DNA from 3 places in the Phytobacter sp. V69 genome. Region 2 is predicted to be linked to each of the others. Evidence: predicted binding sites of a transcription regulator. Region 2 holds the regulator's gene; each other region holds the start of a gene.
What was found. Region 2 encodes ArgR, which controls arginine synthesis, uptake and breakdown. Its sites were predicted from a motif close to ANTGAATAAAAATACANT; they were not measured.
Positions count from the first base shown of each region.

Region 1: a site for ArgR is predicted at 3,399-3,416, ahead of argC (N-acetyl-gamma-glutamyl-phosphate reductase). Genes of this name have one in related genera too.
Region 3: a site for ArgR is predicted at 3,657-3,674, ahead of argA (amino-acid N-acetyltransferase). Genes of this name have one in related genera too.

Region 1 is NZ_CBFFRL010000019.1:9,811-15,039, reverse strand. It holds gene ppc (phosphoenolpyruvate carboxylase) at 1-1,927, opposite strand, end outside; gene argE (acetylornithine deacetylase) at 2,200-3,351, opposite strand; gene argC (N-acetyl-gamma-glutamyl-phosphate reductase) at 3,524-4,528, shown strand; gene argB (acetylglutamate kinase) at 4,544-5,229, shown strand, end outside.
Region 2 is NZ_CBFFRL010000002.1:21,525-26,753, forward strand. It holds gene ACSZPU_RS00525 (NAD-dependent succinate-semialdehyde dehydrogenase) at 1-118, shown strand, start outside; gene ACSZPU_RS00530 (barstar family protein) at 165-431, shown strand; gene yhcN (peroxide/acid stress response protein YhcN) at 494-757, opposite strand; gene yhcN (peroxide/acid stress response protein YhcN) at 854-1,117, opposite strand; gene argR (transcriptional regulator ArgR) at 1,484-1,954, opposite strand; gene mdh (malate dehydrogenase) at 2,359-3,297, shown strand; gene degS (outer membrane-stress sensor serine endopeptidase DegS) at 3,381-4,448, opposite strand; gene degQ (serine endoprotease DegQ) at 4,539-5,229, opposite strand, start outside.
Region 3 is NZ_CBFFRL010000006.1:17,726-22,954, forward strand. It holds gene recB (exodeoxyribonuclease V subunit beta) at 1-401, shown strand, start outside; gene recD (exodeoxyribonuclease V subunit alpha) at 398-2,233, shown strand; gene argA (amino-acid N-acetyltransferase) at 2,293-3,624, opposite strand; gene amiC (N-acetylmuramoyl-L-alanine amidase AmiC) at 3,851-5,104, shown strand.

The sequences.
Region 1 (5,229 bases), on a different contig from region 2:
GGTTGGCTTCCAGAATGGCGCTGGTGTAGAGCGACAGGCTGCTGATGGTCACTTCCGGCAGACCGTATTTGAAGCGGATCATTTCGCCCTGTTCGGTCACACGCAGACCACCTTTCAGGCTTCCTGGCGGTTGTGAAAGCAGTGCTGCATGAGCCGGGGCACCGCCACGACCAATCGAACCACCACGGCCGTGGAACAGCGTCAGTTCAATGCCCGCTTTCTCGCAGGTTTTGATCAGCGCGTCCTGCGCCTGGTACTGCGCCCAGGATGCGGCCATTACGCCCGCATCTTTCGCGGAGTCGGAATAGCCAATCATCACCATCTGTTTGCCCTGAATAAAGCCGCGATACCAGTCGATGTTCAGCAACTGGGTCATCACATCGTTGGCATTGTTCAGGTCGTCGAGGGTTTCAAACAGCGGCGCGACCGGCAGGGCATAGTCGATACCGGCTTCTTTCAGCAGCAGGTGTACACCCAGCACGTCGGACGGGGTCTTCGCCATGGAGATCACATAGGCGGCTACCGATCCTTTCGGTGCATCAACGATCGCTTTGCAGGTCCTGAGCACCTCAAGGGTTTCATTGCTCGGCTCCCAGTTACGCGGTAGCAGAGGGCGCTTGGAGTTCAGCTCGCGGATCAGGAAAGCCTGTTTGTCGGCTTCGGACCAGCTTTCATAATCGCCGATACCCAGGTAACGGGTCAGCTCGCCCAGCGCTTCGGTGTGACGGGTGCTTTCCTGACGAACGTCAATACGCACCAGCGGCACGCCAAAACATTTCACGCGTCGCAGGGTATCGAGCAGTTCGCCATTGGCGATGATGCCCATACCGCAGGCTTGCAGAGATTTGTAACAGGCGTAAAGCGGTTCCCACAGCTGTTCGTTCTGGCTCAGCAGACCTTCTGGTTTTGGCAGTCGTTGGCCTTTCAGGCGCGCTTCCAGCCAGACCTGCGTTGCCATCAGTTGGCCGCGCAGTTTTTTCATCAGATAGCGATACGGTTCCTGCGCGCCTTCGGCACCGGCCAGTTCGCGAAGCTCGTCGGTACATTCGACCATCGACAGCTCGGAGATCAGCAGTTGAATATCTTTCAGGAACAGATCGGTCGCTTTCCAGCGGCTCAGTAGCAGAACGTGACGGGTGATATCCGCGGTAACGTTCGGGTTGCCGTCGCGGTCGCCGCCCATCCAGGAGGTAAAGCGTACTGGTACGAAATCGACCGGCAGTTTGTAATTCAGGTTCTCTTCGAGCTGTTCGTTGAGCTCGCGAAGATAGTTCGGCACACCTTCCCACAGGCTGTTTTCCACCACAGCAAAGCCCCATTTGGCTTCGTCAACCGGGCTCGGGCGATGTTTACGGATTTCATCGGTATGCCAGGACTGTGCGATAAGCTGCCGCAGGCGGCGCATCAGCTGATGGCGCTCATAGTCGGCGATATCGGTGTTATCCAGCTGCTTTAAGCAGTTGTTCACTTCCACCATTTTGTGGATCAGCGTACGGCGGGTGATCTCTGTCGGGTGGGCGGTCAGCACCAGCTCCAGCGACAGCGATTCAACGGCTTTCTTGATAGTCGCTTCGTTGAGATCGGGTTGGTCTTTCAGTTTACGCAGCGTACGAGCAATCACTTCCGGGTTGTTTGCGGCTTCGCCTTTTGGCGAAATGCTGTGGTATTGCTCAGCGGTGTTGGCAAGGTTCAGAAATTGACTGAATGCGCGGGCAACCGGCAGCAGTTCATCATTGGACAGGTTCTGCAGCGTATTGAGCAGTTCCTGACGATTAACCTCGTTACCAGCACGTGAAGATTTGGACAGCTTACGGATTGTTTCGACCCTATCAAGAATGTTCTCTCCCAACGCATCCTTGATGGTATCCCCCAGCAGCTTGCCGAGCATACTGACATTACTACGCAAAGCGGAATATTGTTCGTTCATGTTAACCCAGACACCCCATCTCATTTTATTTTGTTATATCCACCGTCCTGCAACGTGAAACGGACAGATATCAGACACCGTCTTTTATAAAGCCACGTAAAACCCACGACGTCAATTGCTGCGAAATCGGTTCAGCAAACGAATAAATGGCGTGAATTTACGAAATTTAATTCGCTTTACGGCTAATAAGCGTAGCTTATGGAATTGTGAACAATGTCACTGCATTTTCTCCATGCCCCGAATGTGGGTATCCAGGGCGGTGAGGAGATAAATCAGTGCCAGCAGAAGTGATGGACCACCTGAGTGATCAATTCACGCGTGGGCTTAATAAAGCGGGTCTCAAGATATTCATCAGGCTGATGGGCCTGATTGATTGAACCCGGACCCAGTACCAGCGTCGGGCACAGCGTCTGAATGAACGGCGCTTCGGTACAGTAGTTCACCACATCAGTTTTCTCGCCGAGCAGTTTTTCCACCACTTCAACCAACTGATGATCCGGCGGGCACTCGTAGCCTGGGATCGGCGGATGCAGTTCGGAAACCGTCAGGCGGCCCGGCCAGCGCTCGCTCACGGGTGCCAGTGCTTCATTCAGTAAGCCGTCGAGATCGCTCAGCGTCATGCCTGGCAGTGGGCGGATGTCCATATGCAGTTCACAGCAGGCGCAAATACGGTTGGAAGCATCACCGCCGTGCAGGCTGCCGAGGTTCAGCGTTGGATAAGGTACGGTGAACGCATCGTAGTGATAGCGCTCTTTCAGGTTGTCACGCAGAGTCATGATGCGCCCGATGGCATCGTGCATTAGTTCAATGGCGTTTACGCCGCGCGCCGGGTCGCTGGAGTGGCCAGACTGACCCATCACACGCACCGCTGTGGAGATATGGCCTTTATGGGCGCGGATCGGTTGCAGAGACGTTGGCTCACCGATGATGGCGCAATCCGGGCGAATCGCTGTATTTTCGGAGAAATAGCGCGCACCCGCCATGCTGGTCTCTTCATCGGCGGTCGCCAGAATGTAGAGTGGCTTTTTCAGTTTCGTCACATCAACATCACGCAGCGCATCAAGAATGAAGGCGAAGAAGCCTTTCATGTCGGCGGTGCCCAGACCGTAGAGCTTATTGTCGTGCTCTGTCAGGGTGAAAGGATCGCGTGTCCAGCGCCCGTCATCGAACGGAACGGTATCGGTGTGGCCGGTCAACAGAAGTCCACCTGCGCCCTCGCCAGTACTGGCTAATAGATTAAACTTATTCCGTGTGCCGGGGACGGGCTGAACTTCCACCTTGAACCCGAGGTCGCCAAACCACCCTGCCAGCAGATTGATTAAAGAAGCATTACTTTGATCCAGTGCTTCTTCCGTTGCGCTAATGGACGGAGTGCCAATCAGGGCGCGGTAAATCTCGATAAATGGCGGCAAATTCATTTTCATTGTTGACATACCTGAGTTCGTGATAGTATCAATATTCATGCGTTAATAGTGAATAAAAATACATTAATGTTGAGCGTAAAGGAACCCATCCGGCGCCTTTACAGAGCGACGTGGGATTGATGCCGAATCACTCCCTGGCAAACTTGACGTACTAAGAAGGTAGACTGCCCCGATGTTGAACACGTTAATTGTGGGTGCCAGCGGTTACGCCGGCGCAGAGCTAGTGACCTATGTAAATCGCCATCCTCATATGAACATAACCGCTTTGACGGTTTCAGCGCAAAGTAATGATGCAGGAAAATCGGTATCTGATTTACATCCGCAGTTGAAAGGCATTGTCGACCTGCCGTTGCAGCCGATGTCAGACATCAGTGAATTCGCACAAGGCGTTGATGTGGTGTTCCTGGCGACAGCGCATGAAGTGAGTCACGACCTGGCACCACAATTCCTCGCAGCGGGTTGCGTCGTTTTCGACCTGTCTGGTGCGTTCCGTGTTAACGATCCCGCGTTCTATGAAACATTCTACGGCTTCACCCATCAGCATCCGGACCTGCTCACGCAGGCGGTATATGGCCTGGCGGAGTGGAGCACGGATGCGCTGAAAGAAGCGAATCTGATTGCCGTACCGGGTTGCTACCCGACGGCTGCACAGCTCTCCCTGAAACCGTTGATTGATGCAGGCGTGCTGGAACTGAATCAGTGGCCCGTGATTAACGCGACCAGTGGCGTAAGCGGGGCAGGGCGTAAAGCCGCTATCTCGAATAGCTTCTGTGAAGTCAGCCTGCAGCCATATGGCGTGTTCAATCACCGCCATCATCCGGAAATCACAACCCACCTGGGGGCGGACGTCATATTTACCCCGCATCTGGGCAATTTCCCGCGCGGCATTCTGGAAACCATTACCTGCCGTCTGAAGCCTGGCGTAACCCATGCTCAGGTCGCGGAAATCTTCCAGCAGGCTTATGACGATAAACCGCTGGTGCGTCTGTACGATAAAGGCGTTCCGGCGCTGAAAAATGTGGTTGGCCTGCCGTTCTGCGATATCGGGTTCGCCGTGAAGGGTGAGCACCTGATTGTAGTGGCGACCGAAGATAACTTATTAAAAGGCGCGGCTGCACAGGCAGTGCAGTGTGCCAATATTCGTTTCGGCTATGCTGAAACCCAGTCTCTTATCTAATTGAGTGCAGGCCTGATGATGAATCCATTAATTATTAAACTCGGCGGCGTACTGCTGGATAGTGAAGAAGCGCTGGAGCGTCTGTTTACCGCGCTGGTGAATTATCGCGAATCGCACCAGCGCCCGCTGGTGATTGTGCACGGCGGCGGCTGTGTAGTGGATGAGCTGATGAAACAGCTCAACCTGCCGGTGAAAAAGAAAAATGGTCTGCGCGTGACCCCGGCCGATCAAATCGACATTATTACCGGTGCGCTGGCGGGCACGGCGAACAAAACCCTGCTGGCCTGGGCGAAGAAGCACCAGATTGCTTCTGTCGGCCTGTATCTTGGCGATGGCGACAGCGTGAAAGTGACGAAGCTGGATGAAGAACTGGGCCATGTGGGTCTGGCACAGCCGGGCTCGCCGAAGCTGATTAACGCATTGTTGGATGGCGGCTTCCTGCCGGTGATGAGTTCTATCGGCGTGACCGACGAAGGTGAGCTGATGAACGTCAATGCTGACCAGGCGGCAACCGCGCTGGCGGCGACGCTGGGCGCAGACCTGATTCTGCTCTCCGACGTGAGCGGTATTCTGGATGGCAAAGGTCAGCGCATTGCCGAGATGACGGCAGCGAAAGCCGAGCAGTTAATCGCACAGGGCATTATTACCGATGGCATGATTGTGAAAGTGAATGCGGCGCTGGATGCTGCACGTACGCTGAA
Region 2 (5,229 bases):
ATCCACGGAGCTGGGGCCATTCGGCGGCGTAAAAGAGTCCGGGCTCGGGCGTGAGGGATCGGTGCTGGGGTTGGATGAGTTTCTGGAAGTCAAAACCCTGCATCTTGGGGGATTATAACTCTGCCGGGCGGCGTAAGTCGCCCTATTGGGCTGGATGACGGACAATGAATATCTATACCTTCGATTTTGCTGAGATAGACAATCAAAGTACCTTCTATCGCGAATTTTCCCGCCGGTTTGCTCTCGATCGAGAAAAAGTCACCGATCTGGATTCATTGTGGAAGGTGGTGACGGAAACATTGCCGTTGCCGGTCGAAATTGAATTCATTCATCTGAGCGAAAGACGGCGGCGGCGTTTCGGCGCATTGATCCTGCTATTTGATGAAGCAGAGGAAGAGCTGCAAGGGCAGCTGCGTTTTAACGTGCATTAACGCAGCGCGTAAAAAAAGCCCCCGACAGGCGGGGGCAAGTCGTCGGACTAGACGACGAGGGTTTATTTGTAGAGTTCCGCCGTTGCATGCCAGGTGTCGCCTTCCTGGAGTTCGGTCACGTGGTAGGCTTTCGCACCTGCTGCGTCAGCTTTGGCAGACAGTTCTTCACGGATGCTCATTGGTGAACTTGCGGTCTGGGAGACGGATACGCTGCCCATGGACTGCATGTTTTGCGTTTGGCTGTCGGACAGTTGGGTGGCTGCGCTGGCGCCAAAAGAGATCAGTGAAGCTAAACCAAGGGCTGCGATGATTACGTTACGTTTCATTGTCTTTCTCCTCAATACTCAACGGCGAGAAGGTTTAAACCGCTATTTTTATGCCTGGTGCCGTTAAGTGATGATTACATAGGGTTGTCGGATAACTTATTTGTACAGTTCAGCAGTGGCGTGCCAGTTATCACCGGTACGTGCTTCAATGATGCGATAGGAAGATGCACCTTGTTCATCCGCTTTTTTGTTCAGTTCTGCACGCATGTCCATTGGTGAGGACGCGATGCCTCCAACGGAAACGGTACCTAATGATTCACGACTTTGCGCCTGGCCAGCGTCGATAGAGCTCGCTGCGAAAGCGCCAAATGACAGAACAGAAAGAATGCTAAGTGTTGCTACAGTTGATTTGATTTTCATGATGCTTACCTCGTCGAATCTCAATTCCTGAGGGACTTGTTTCGTGACCCTCATCACAAAATCAAGTATACACTAATAACGTGTAAAATTAATACCGGGCTAATTATTTCCATTGTAAGTAAGTGGTAAAGAAACCTTTTTTTATAGCCAAAAAGGCATAAAAAACGGCTGATTTTGAAGCGGTGATTATTTTTTATATATATAAATCAAAGGAATGATGTTCTTTGATTTTTCGTGCGGAAACATTCATTGCGTGAATGAAATGAGACAGAAATTCGCACATTGTGTTAAAAGTAAGCGCAGGAAAGAGAGAAAAAGGACTATCAGAAGGGATTTCCCCGACGCTGTGCCGGGGGAAAAGAGAGGTTAAAGCTCTTGTTCGAACAGAACGAGGATAGCTTCGTAAAGCTCTTTGACCGTAAAACCGTTCGCCGGGGTAGTGAAAATGGTATCGTCACCGGCAATGGTGCCCAGAATACCTTCCGCTTTGCCCAGTGAGTCCAGCAAACGTGCAATCAACTGCGCCGCGCCAGGGCTGGTATGAATAACCACGACCGCGTCGTTGTAGTCAATATCAAGCACCAGGTTTTTGAGCGGGCTGGAGGTGGTCGGAACGCCCAGTTCGACGGGCAGACAGTAAACCATCTCCATTTTGGCGTTGCGCGTACGCACCGCACCGAATTTAGTCAGCATACGGGAGACTTTGGACTGATTGATATTGTCAAAGCCTTGCTCTTGCAACGCCAGGACAATCTCTCCCTGAGAACTAAATTTCTCTTCTTTAAGTAGCGCTTTAAACGCTTTAACTAATTCTTCTTGTTTTGCCGAGCTTCGCATAAGTCACCCGTATTAAGGCCGTGAAAACTACATTATTATGCACATGGATGAATTTTTATGCAAATAATCTACTGTGGAAATAACTCAAATATTGTTATGGGTCGCGCAAAATCTATCAAAATGCGTGATATGAACCCACTGTGCCATGTGTCGCAAATTCAAGCAAAAGTAAAATAAATGTTACTAGAATGATATTGTTTAGATGGATATCAGAGCTATATTGTAAACTCTCAGTGTTAGTTGCTTAGTTTGCCGGTCTTACAGCGGTAAAGCCCATTATAATATTTTAAAAGCGCGCCACGCCGCAGAATTTTGGCTGGCTCGTTGCCATAATTATCAGGGTGAATTAAGGTCGCCGCAATGGAGTAACAAAATATTTAGCTAACCATAATAAGGAGTTTATGATGAAAGTTGCAGTCCTCGGCGCAGCTGGCGGCATCGGCCAGGCGTTAGCTCTACTACTTAAAACTCAACTGCCTTCAGGTTCAGAACTCTCGCTTTACGATATTGCTCCCGTAACCCCTGGGGTTGCCGTTGACCTCAGTCATATTCCTACTGCTGTGAAAATAAAAGGTTTTTCCGGAGAAGATGCGACGCCTGCGCTGCACGGTGCGGACGTGGTACTGATTTCCGCCGGCGTGGCGCGTAAGCCGGGTATGGATCGCTCCGATCTGTTCAATGTGAATGCCGGCATTGTGAAAAACCTGGTCACGCAAATTGCAAAAACCTGCCCTAAAGCCTGTATTGGCGTGATCACTAACCCGGTTAACACCACGGTGGCGATTGCGGCAGAAGTGCTGAAAAAAGCCGGTGTGTATGACAAGAACAAACTGTTTGGCGTGACGACGCTGGATATCATTCGCTCCAATACCTTTGTCGCTGAGCTGAAAGGCAAGCTGCCGGGTGATGTTGAAGTGCCGGTAGTCGGTGGTCATTCAGGCGTGACCATTCTGCCGCTGTTATCGCAAATTCCGGGTGTCAGCTTCTCTGAACAGGAAATTGCCGATCTGACCAAACGGATTCAGAACGCGGGTACTGAGGTGGTCGAAGCGAAGGCGGGTGGCGGGTCTGCAACCCTCTCCATGGGCCAGGCGGCCGCGCGTTTTGGTCTGTCACTGGTGCGTGCGCTGCAGGGCGAAAAAGGCGTTGTAGAATGTGCCTATATTGAAGGTGATGGCCTGTATGCCCGCTTCTTCTCTCAGCCGCTGCTGTTAGGTAAAAATGGTATCGAAGAACGCCAGGCGATTGGCAAATTAAGCGCTTTCGAACAACAGGCGCTGGAAGGGATGCTGGATACCCTGAGAAAAGATATTCAGCTCGGCGAGGATTTCGTCAATAAGTAATTTTCGCCGCCGCCTGGAATGCCGTTTGCCGCCAGGGACGTGCAAAAAAACCGGAGTTCATTGAGCTCCGGTTTTTATCGCACTTAGTTGGTTGCCGGGTATTCCTGTATCGTGACCTGCAGCTTGAGTTTCTTTTCATCACGCATCACTTCGACTGGAATGACCGATCCTGGACGAATTTCTGCAACCTGGTCCATGGTTTCCAGCGCGGAGACCGCCGGTTTACCGTTCACGCTAACAATCACATCATTCACCTGAATACCTGCCTGGGCGGCTGGACCATCTGGTGAGACTTCATTAACCACAATCCCCTGAATCTGATCGATAGCGCCACCCTGGGCATGCATTGGCGCGATTTCTCGCCCGCCGATACCGATATAACCGCGGATCACTCGTCCATCGCGAATCAGCTTATCCATGATTTTCGTCGCGAGCTGGAAGGGAATTGCAAAGCCGATACCTTCCGGTGTCTCGCCATCGTTGCTCTTGTCAAACGACAGGGTGTTGATCCCCATCAGCTCACCCAGCGAGTTCACCAGTGCGCCGCCGGAGTTGCCGTGGTTGATGGAGGCGTCCGTTTGCAGGAAATTCTGTCGCCCGGTCGGGTTCAGGCCAATTCGCCCGGTGGCGCTGATGATCCCCTGGGTGATGGTCTGCCCCAGGTTATACGGGTTGCCAATGGCCAGCACCACGTCGCCGATGTGCGGGACGCGACGCGCATTGATCGGAATCACCGGCAGGCCGCCTGTGGCGTTAATTTTCAGTACCGCGAGGTCCGTGAGTGAATCGGATCCGACCAGAAGTGCTTCAAAGACGCGCCCATCCTGCAAGGCGACGATAATCTGGTCCGCATCATTGATGACGTGCTTGTTGGTAACGATATAGCCACGCTGGTCCATGATCACACCGGAACCTAATGTACGGATTTCCAGGCGATTGTGGGATGAGGTGTTCATACCGCGGTTGTAGACGTAGACGACCGCTGGCGCGGCGCGACGTACCGCCGAGTTGTAGCTGGCGGGCGTTTCATCGGTGCTGTCGAATTGCTGCGAGGTCAGCGGGTTATGCTGACGTAGCGAGGGCATAGCGGCGATGATAATGCCACCAACCATTAAACCAATTGCAATCGAGCGAAAGATCTTCAAAAACATGATGCGGGCGTCGTCATGAGAGAGTCGCAGCAGCATAGCACGAGTTACCCGGACATCACATGCAGCGGTGATGTCCGGGATCGCATTTGCTTAGCGCAGCAGTAAATAAATGGTTTCGTTACCGCGCATGATTTGCAGAGCCATCACCGACGGTTTGGTTTCCAGGACTTTGCGCAGTTCAGCGATAGATTGTACTGGCGTGCGGTTAATGCCAATGATCACGTCATCTTTGTGCAGGCCCGCCTGAGCCGCGGCGCTGCCTTTCTCGACGTTCTCGATATTGATACCTTTCGTACCGTCCTTGAGTTGACCATCGCTCAGCGATGCGCCCTGCAGTGCCGGGGAGATCAGTTCCGCGCTGGCGGAAGACGAGGTACTCTTATCCAGTGTAACTTCAACATCCTGCGGTTTGCCGTCGCGCAGAATGCCTAACTTCACTTTTGCGCCCGGTTCGGTCGTTGCAATGCGTGAACGCAGCTCGGCAAAGCTGTTCAGCGGCTTGTCGTTGAGGCTGACAATCACGTCACCCGATTTGATGCCTGCTTTTGCCGAACCGGAGTTCGGCAGCACTTCGCTGACAAAGGCGCCGCGCTGCACATTCAGGTTAAAGGCTTTGGCGATGTCGGCGCTCATCTCTGTGCCTTTAATGCCCAGCAGGCCGCGTTTAATTTCACCGAATTGAATCAGCTGGCGGGAAAGCGTCTGCGCCATGTTACTGGGGATGGCGAAGCCGATGCCCACGCTGCCGCCGCTCGGTGCGAGGATCGCGGTGTTGATGCCG
Region 3 (5,229 bases), on a different contig from region 2:
ACTGCCCGCCGCTCGATTTCCGCGATGTGCGCGGCATGCTAAAGGGTTTTATCGACCTCGTGTTTCGCCACGAAGGGCGTTACTACCTGCTGGATTACAAATCCAACTGGCTGGGAGAATCCAGCGAGGCCTATACCCGTGAGGCGATGGCGGTCGCCATGCAGTCTCACCGTTACGATTTGCAGTATCAGCTGTATACGCTGGCGCTTCATCGCTACCTGCGCCACCGTATCGCCGGATACGATTATGAGCAGCATTTTGGCGGCGTAATTTACCTGTTCCTGCGCGGCGTCGAGCCTGGCAATCCGCAGCAGGGGATCTTTACTACCCGGCCTGATGTGGCATTGATAAGCCAGATGGATGCCCTGTTTGCCGGGGAAACCCAGGAGGTGGCGCAATGATGCTGCGTACGTTACTGCAACAGGCCGCCGAGCTGAAAATATTGCGCCCGCTGGATGTGCAATTCGCTCTGACCGTTGCCGGTGATGATGAACCAGCGGTGATGTTGGCCGCGGCGATGCTGAGCTTTGATGCCGGTGAAGGGCATGTCTGCTTGCCGCTTTCACGTTTATCGGCGCAAAACCTGCCTGCCAAAGCGCATCCGTTGCTGGCTTCTCTCTATGAAGAGGCCAGAAATCCGGCTGACTGGCGCGAGACGTTGCTGGCCTCGCCAGCGGTTAGCGGGGGAGAGACGGCAACGCCGATGATCCTCGTCGCAGACCGCCTTTACCTGAACCGTATGTGGTGCAATGAACGCAGCATTGCCACCTTTTTTGCTGAGGTGAATCAGCCGCTGGTGGTCGACGAAGTCCGTCTGCAACAGGCGCTGAACGAACTGTTTCCGCCGTCTGATGACATTAACTGGCAGAAGGTGGCGGCGGCAGTTGCGTTGACTCGCCGCCGCGTGTCGGTGATTTCTGGCGGACCGGGTACCGGGAAAACCACGACGGTGGCGAAGCTGCTTGCCGCGCTGGTGCAAATGGCCGATGGCGCACGCTGTCGCATTAGTCTTGCGGCTCCCACCGGAAAGGCGGCTGCCCGCCTGACGGAATCATTAGGCGCTGCATTGCGTCAGTTGCCGCTGACCGACAAGCAAAAGGCGACGCTGCCCGATGAAGCCAGTACGTTGCACCGCCTGCTGGGCGCGCTGCCCGGCAGCCAGCGATTACGTTATCACGCCGGAAACCCGCTGCATCTGGACGTGCTGGTGGTGGATGAAGCCTCGATGATTGACCTGCCGATGATGTCGCGCTTGATTGACGCGCTGCCGCAACACGCACGGGTGATTTTCCTTGGCGACCGCGACCAGCTGGCGTCAGTGGAAGCCGGGGCGGTGCTGGGCGACATTTGCGCGTGGGTCAACAAAGGCTTCACCCCGGAGCGTGCCGCGCAGCTGTCGCGGATTACGGGCACCACAGTTCCTGCTGGTGAAGGCTCTTCGGCCAGTGCGTTGCGTGACAGCCTGTGTCTGCTGCAAAAAAGCTATCGCTTCGGCAGTGATTCGGGCATAGGGCAACTGGCGGCGGCGGTTAACCGTGGCGATAAAGCCGCGTCGCGCGCCGTGCTGAGCCAGGGATTTAGCGATATCGAAAGCAAACACCTGCAAAGCAGCGAAGATTATCAGAGCATGATCGAGGATGCGCTGGCAGGCTATGGCCGTTTTCTGGCGCTGGTGCGCGAAGGAGCGCAGCCGCAGGATGTCATCACCGCGTTCGGTGAATATCAGCTGCTGTGTGCGTTGCGTGAAGGGCCATTTGGCGTGAGCGGGCTGAACGAGCGTATCGAGCAGGCGCTTGTTCGGCAGCGGCGTATGATCCGCCCGGCGCATTCTCGCTGGTATCACGGCAGGCCGGTGATGATCACGCGCAATGACGCGTCGCTGGGGCTGTTTAACGGCGATATCGGTATTGCGCTTGAACAGGAGCAGGGTATTCGCGTCTGGTTCCCGTTACCGGACGGCAGCATGAAATCCGTGCAGCCCAGCCGTTTGCCGGAACACGACACCGCATGGGCCATGACGGTACATAAATCGCAGGGCTCGGAGTTTGATCATGCGGCGCTGATTTTGCCGGGGCAGGTTGTGCCGGTGGTGACAAGAGAGTTGGTCTATACCGCGATTACCCGTGCGAAAAAGCAGCTGTCGCTGTATGCCGATGAGCGCATTCTGGCGCAGGCGATTGCCACGCGAACCGAAAGACGCAGCGGGCTGAATGACATTTTTGCAACGATGTAGATATCGTTGAAACGATTAGAACGGAGCCCTCATCTCTGCGATGGGGGCAACCGTTCGACTTACCCCAAATCTGCCATCAGCACTTTTGAACGACGCTGATAGTTGTACATCTCTTTTTTACTTTCCGGCAGGGAATCAATATCCACCGGCGTAAAGCCGCGCTCCTGGAACCAGTGGATGCTGCGGGTGGTGAGCACGAAGAGTTTGCTCAGACCCATCTGCTTCGCCTGAGCGGCAATACGCTCGAGTAAAACCTCGCCGCGCGATGAGCTGCGGTAGTCCGGGTGAACCGCCACGCAGGCCATTTCACCTATTTTCTCTTCCTGGAACGGATAGAGCGCCGCACAGGCGATGGTCAGGTTATCGCGCTGAATCACGGTGAATTTATCGATCTCCATCTCCAACTGTTCGCGTGAACGGCGCACCAGAATACCCTGCTGCTCCAGTGGGCGAATCAGCTCAAGAATACCGCCGATATCGTTAATGGTGGCGCGGCGAATCTGCTCTGCACTCTCCATCACAATCTGCGTGCCGATACCGTCGCGAGAGAACAACTCTTGTAACAGCGCACCATCTTCCTGATAACTGATCAGATGGCTGCGGCGCACGCCACTGCGGCAGGCCTTCATGGCACCGCGCAGGAAGCGCACTGTACCGGAATGGTAATCGCCTTCTTCTTCGAGGGATTCCACCCGCGACTGCGCTTCGTTCGGGAACATCTCGGAGACAATCTGCCCGTCTTCGTTGTAGACACCCTGCGACGAGCAAAAGCCGATCATCTTCTCTGCTTTCAGCTTGATGGCCAACTGTGTCGCAATCTCTTCCGAGGTGAGGTTGAAGCTTTCGCCGGTCACGGACACTGCAACCGGCCCCAGCAGCACAATCGCGCCGCTGTCTAACTGACGATGAATCGCGTCTTCATCGATACGACGGATACGTCCGCTGTGGCAGTAGTCGACGCCTTCGTCTACGCCCAGCGGCTGAGCGATAATGAAGTTGCCGCTCACCACGTTGATGTGCGCACCCTGCAGTGGCGTATTGTTCAGGCTCATGGAAAGGCGGGCGGTAATGTCCAGCTGCAGCAGACCGGCAGCCTGTTTTACCAGCTCAAGCGTTTTGGCATCCGTTACGCGGATATGCTTGTGATAGAGCGGCTCGTGCTTATGCGCGGCAAGATTAGCGTCAATCTGCGGGCGTGCTCCATACACCACCACCAGGCGAATGCCCAGACTGTGGAGTAAGCCTATGTCGCTGACAATGCTGGAAAAGTTTTCATGCTCAATGGCTTCGCCGCCGAGCATAATGACAAACGTTTTTCCCCGATGGGTATTAATATAGGGAACAGAATGGCGAAATCCCTGTACCAGTTCGGTTCTGCGTTCCTTTACCACGGCCTACCCTCACTGCATGATTATTCGTAAAAAATGTATTTTTATTCTTTTATGGCGCCCGGTGCAAGCCATAAATGCGTCTTTGACAAAGAATAATACCTGCCTCCCGAAGCATGTATTGCGTATGTTTACCCTTTTATTGATGACAGTTTATGCGTCATTCGTTAAAGTTTTCGGTCAAATCTGACGTTTATTAAGTATTTCACCTTTTTTGCTCGGGAGAAGCATGTCGGGAAGTCAATCAAGGCTGAGCCGCCGCGGATTGTTACAAGGGGCGGGCGCTATGTGGTTATTGAGCGTGAGTCAGGTCGGTCTCGCTGCCGTCAGTCAGGTGGTGGCGGTACGCGTCTGGCCTGCGTCAACCTATACTCGCGTCACCGTTGAGTCTAACCACGTGCTGAAATATCGCCAGTTTGCGCTCAGCAATCCGGATCGCCTGGTTGTGGATATTGAAGACGTCAACCTGAACTCTGTTCTGAAAGGCATGGGCACGCAAATCCGCGACGACGATCCTTTTATTAAATCGGCACGCGTTGGGCAGTTCGATCCGAAAACGGTGCGTATGGTGTTCGAGCTTAAGCAGGATATTAAACCGCAGCTCTTTGCCCTTGCGCCGGTGGCTGGATTTAAAGAACGTCTGGTGATGGATCTCTATCCGGCGAATGCGAAAGATGTGCAGGATCCGCTGCTGGCGTTGCTGGAAGATTACAACCAGGGTGACCTGGAAAAACAGGTGCCTCCTGCGCAAAGCGGGCCGCAGCCGGGGAAAGCAGGGCGAGATCGCCCGATCGTGATTATGCTCGATCCGGGACATGGCGGTGAGGATTCGGGCGCTATCGGTAAATACCGGACCCGGGAAAAAGATGTGGTGCTGCAAATCGCCCGTCGCCTGCGTGCGCTTATCGAGCAGGAAGGCAATATGAAAGCCTACATGACGCGCAATGAGGATGTGTTCATCCCGCTGAAAGTGCGTGTCGCCAAAGCGCAGAAGCAGCGCGCCGACCTGTTTGTTTCTATTCATGCGGACGCGTTCACCAGCCGCCAGCCGAGCGGCTCATCGGTCTTCGCCCTTTCAACCAAAGGGGCGACCAGCACGGCGGCGAAATATCTGGCGGAAACGCAGAACGCCTCCGACTTAATCGGTGGGGTCAGCAAGAGCGGCGATCGCTATCTCGATCACACGATGTTCGATATGGTGCAGTCGCTGACCATCAATGACAGCCTGAAATTTGGTAAAGCAGTGCTGGGGAAACTGGGTAGCATCAATAATCTGCATAAGAACAGCGTCGAGCAGGCCGGGTTTGCGGTGCTGAAAGCACCGGATATTCCATCGATCCTCGTCGAAACCGCGTTTATCAGTAACGTGGAAGAGGAGCGTAAGCTCAAGACCGCGAAATTCCAGCAAGAGGTGGCTGAGTCTATTCTGGCAGGGATTAAGGCGTACTTTGCCGATGGCGCAACGCTGGCAAGAAGAGGCTAGCTTTTTAAGGATGTTGTTCGAATCACTCAGGTTGCGCCGAGGCGGCAACGGAATGAATCCCCAGGAGCGTAAATAAGTACGTGACTGGGGTGAATGAGGGCAGCCAACAATGGCGCAGCGTGAAT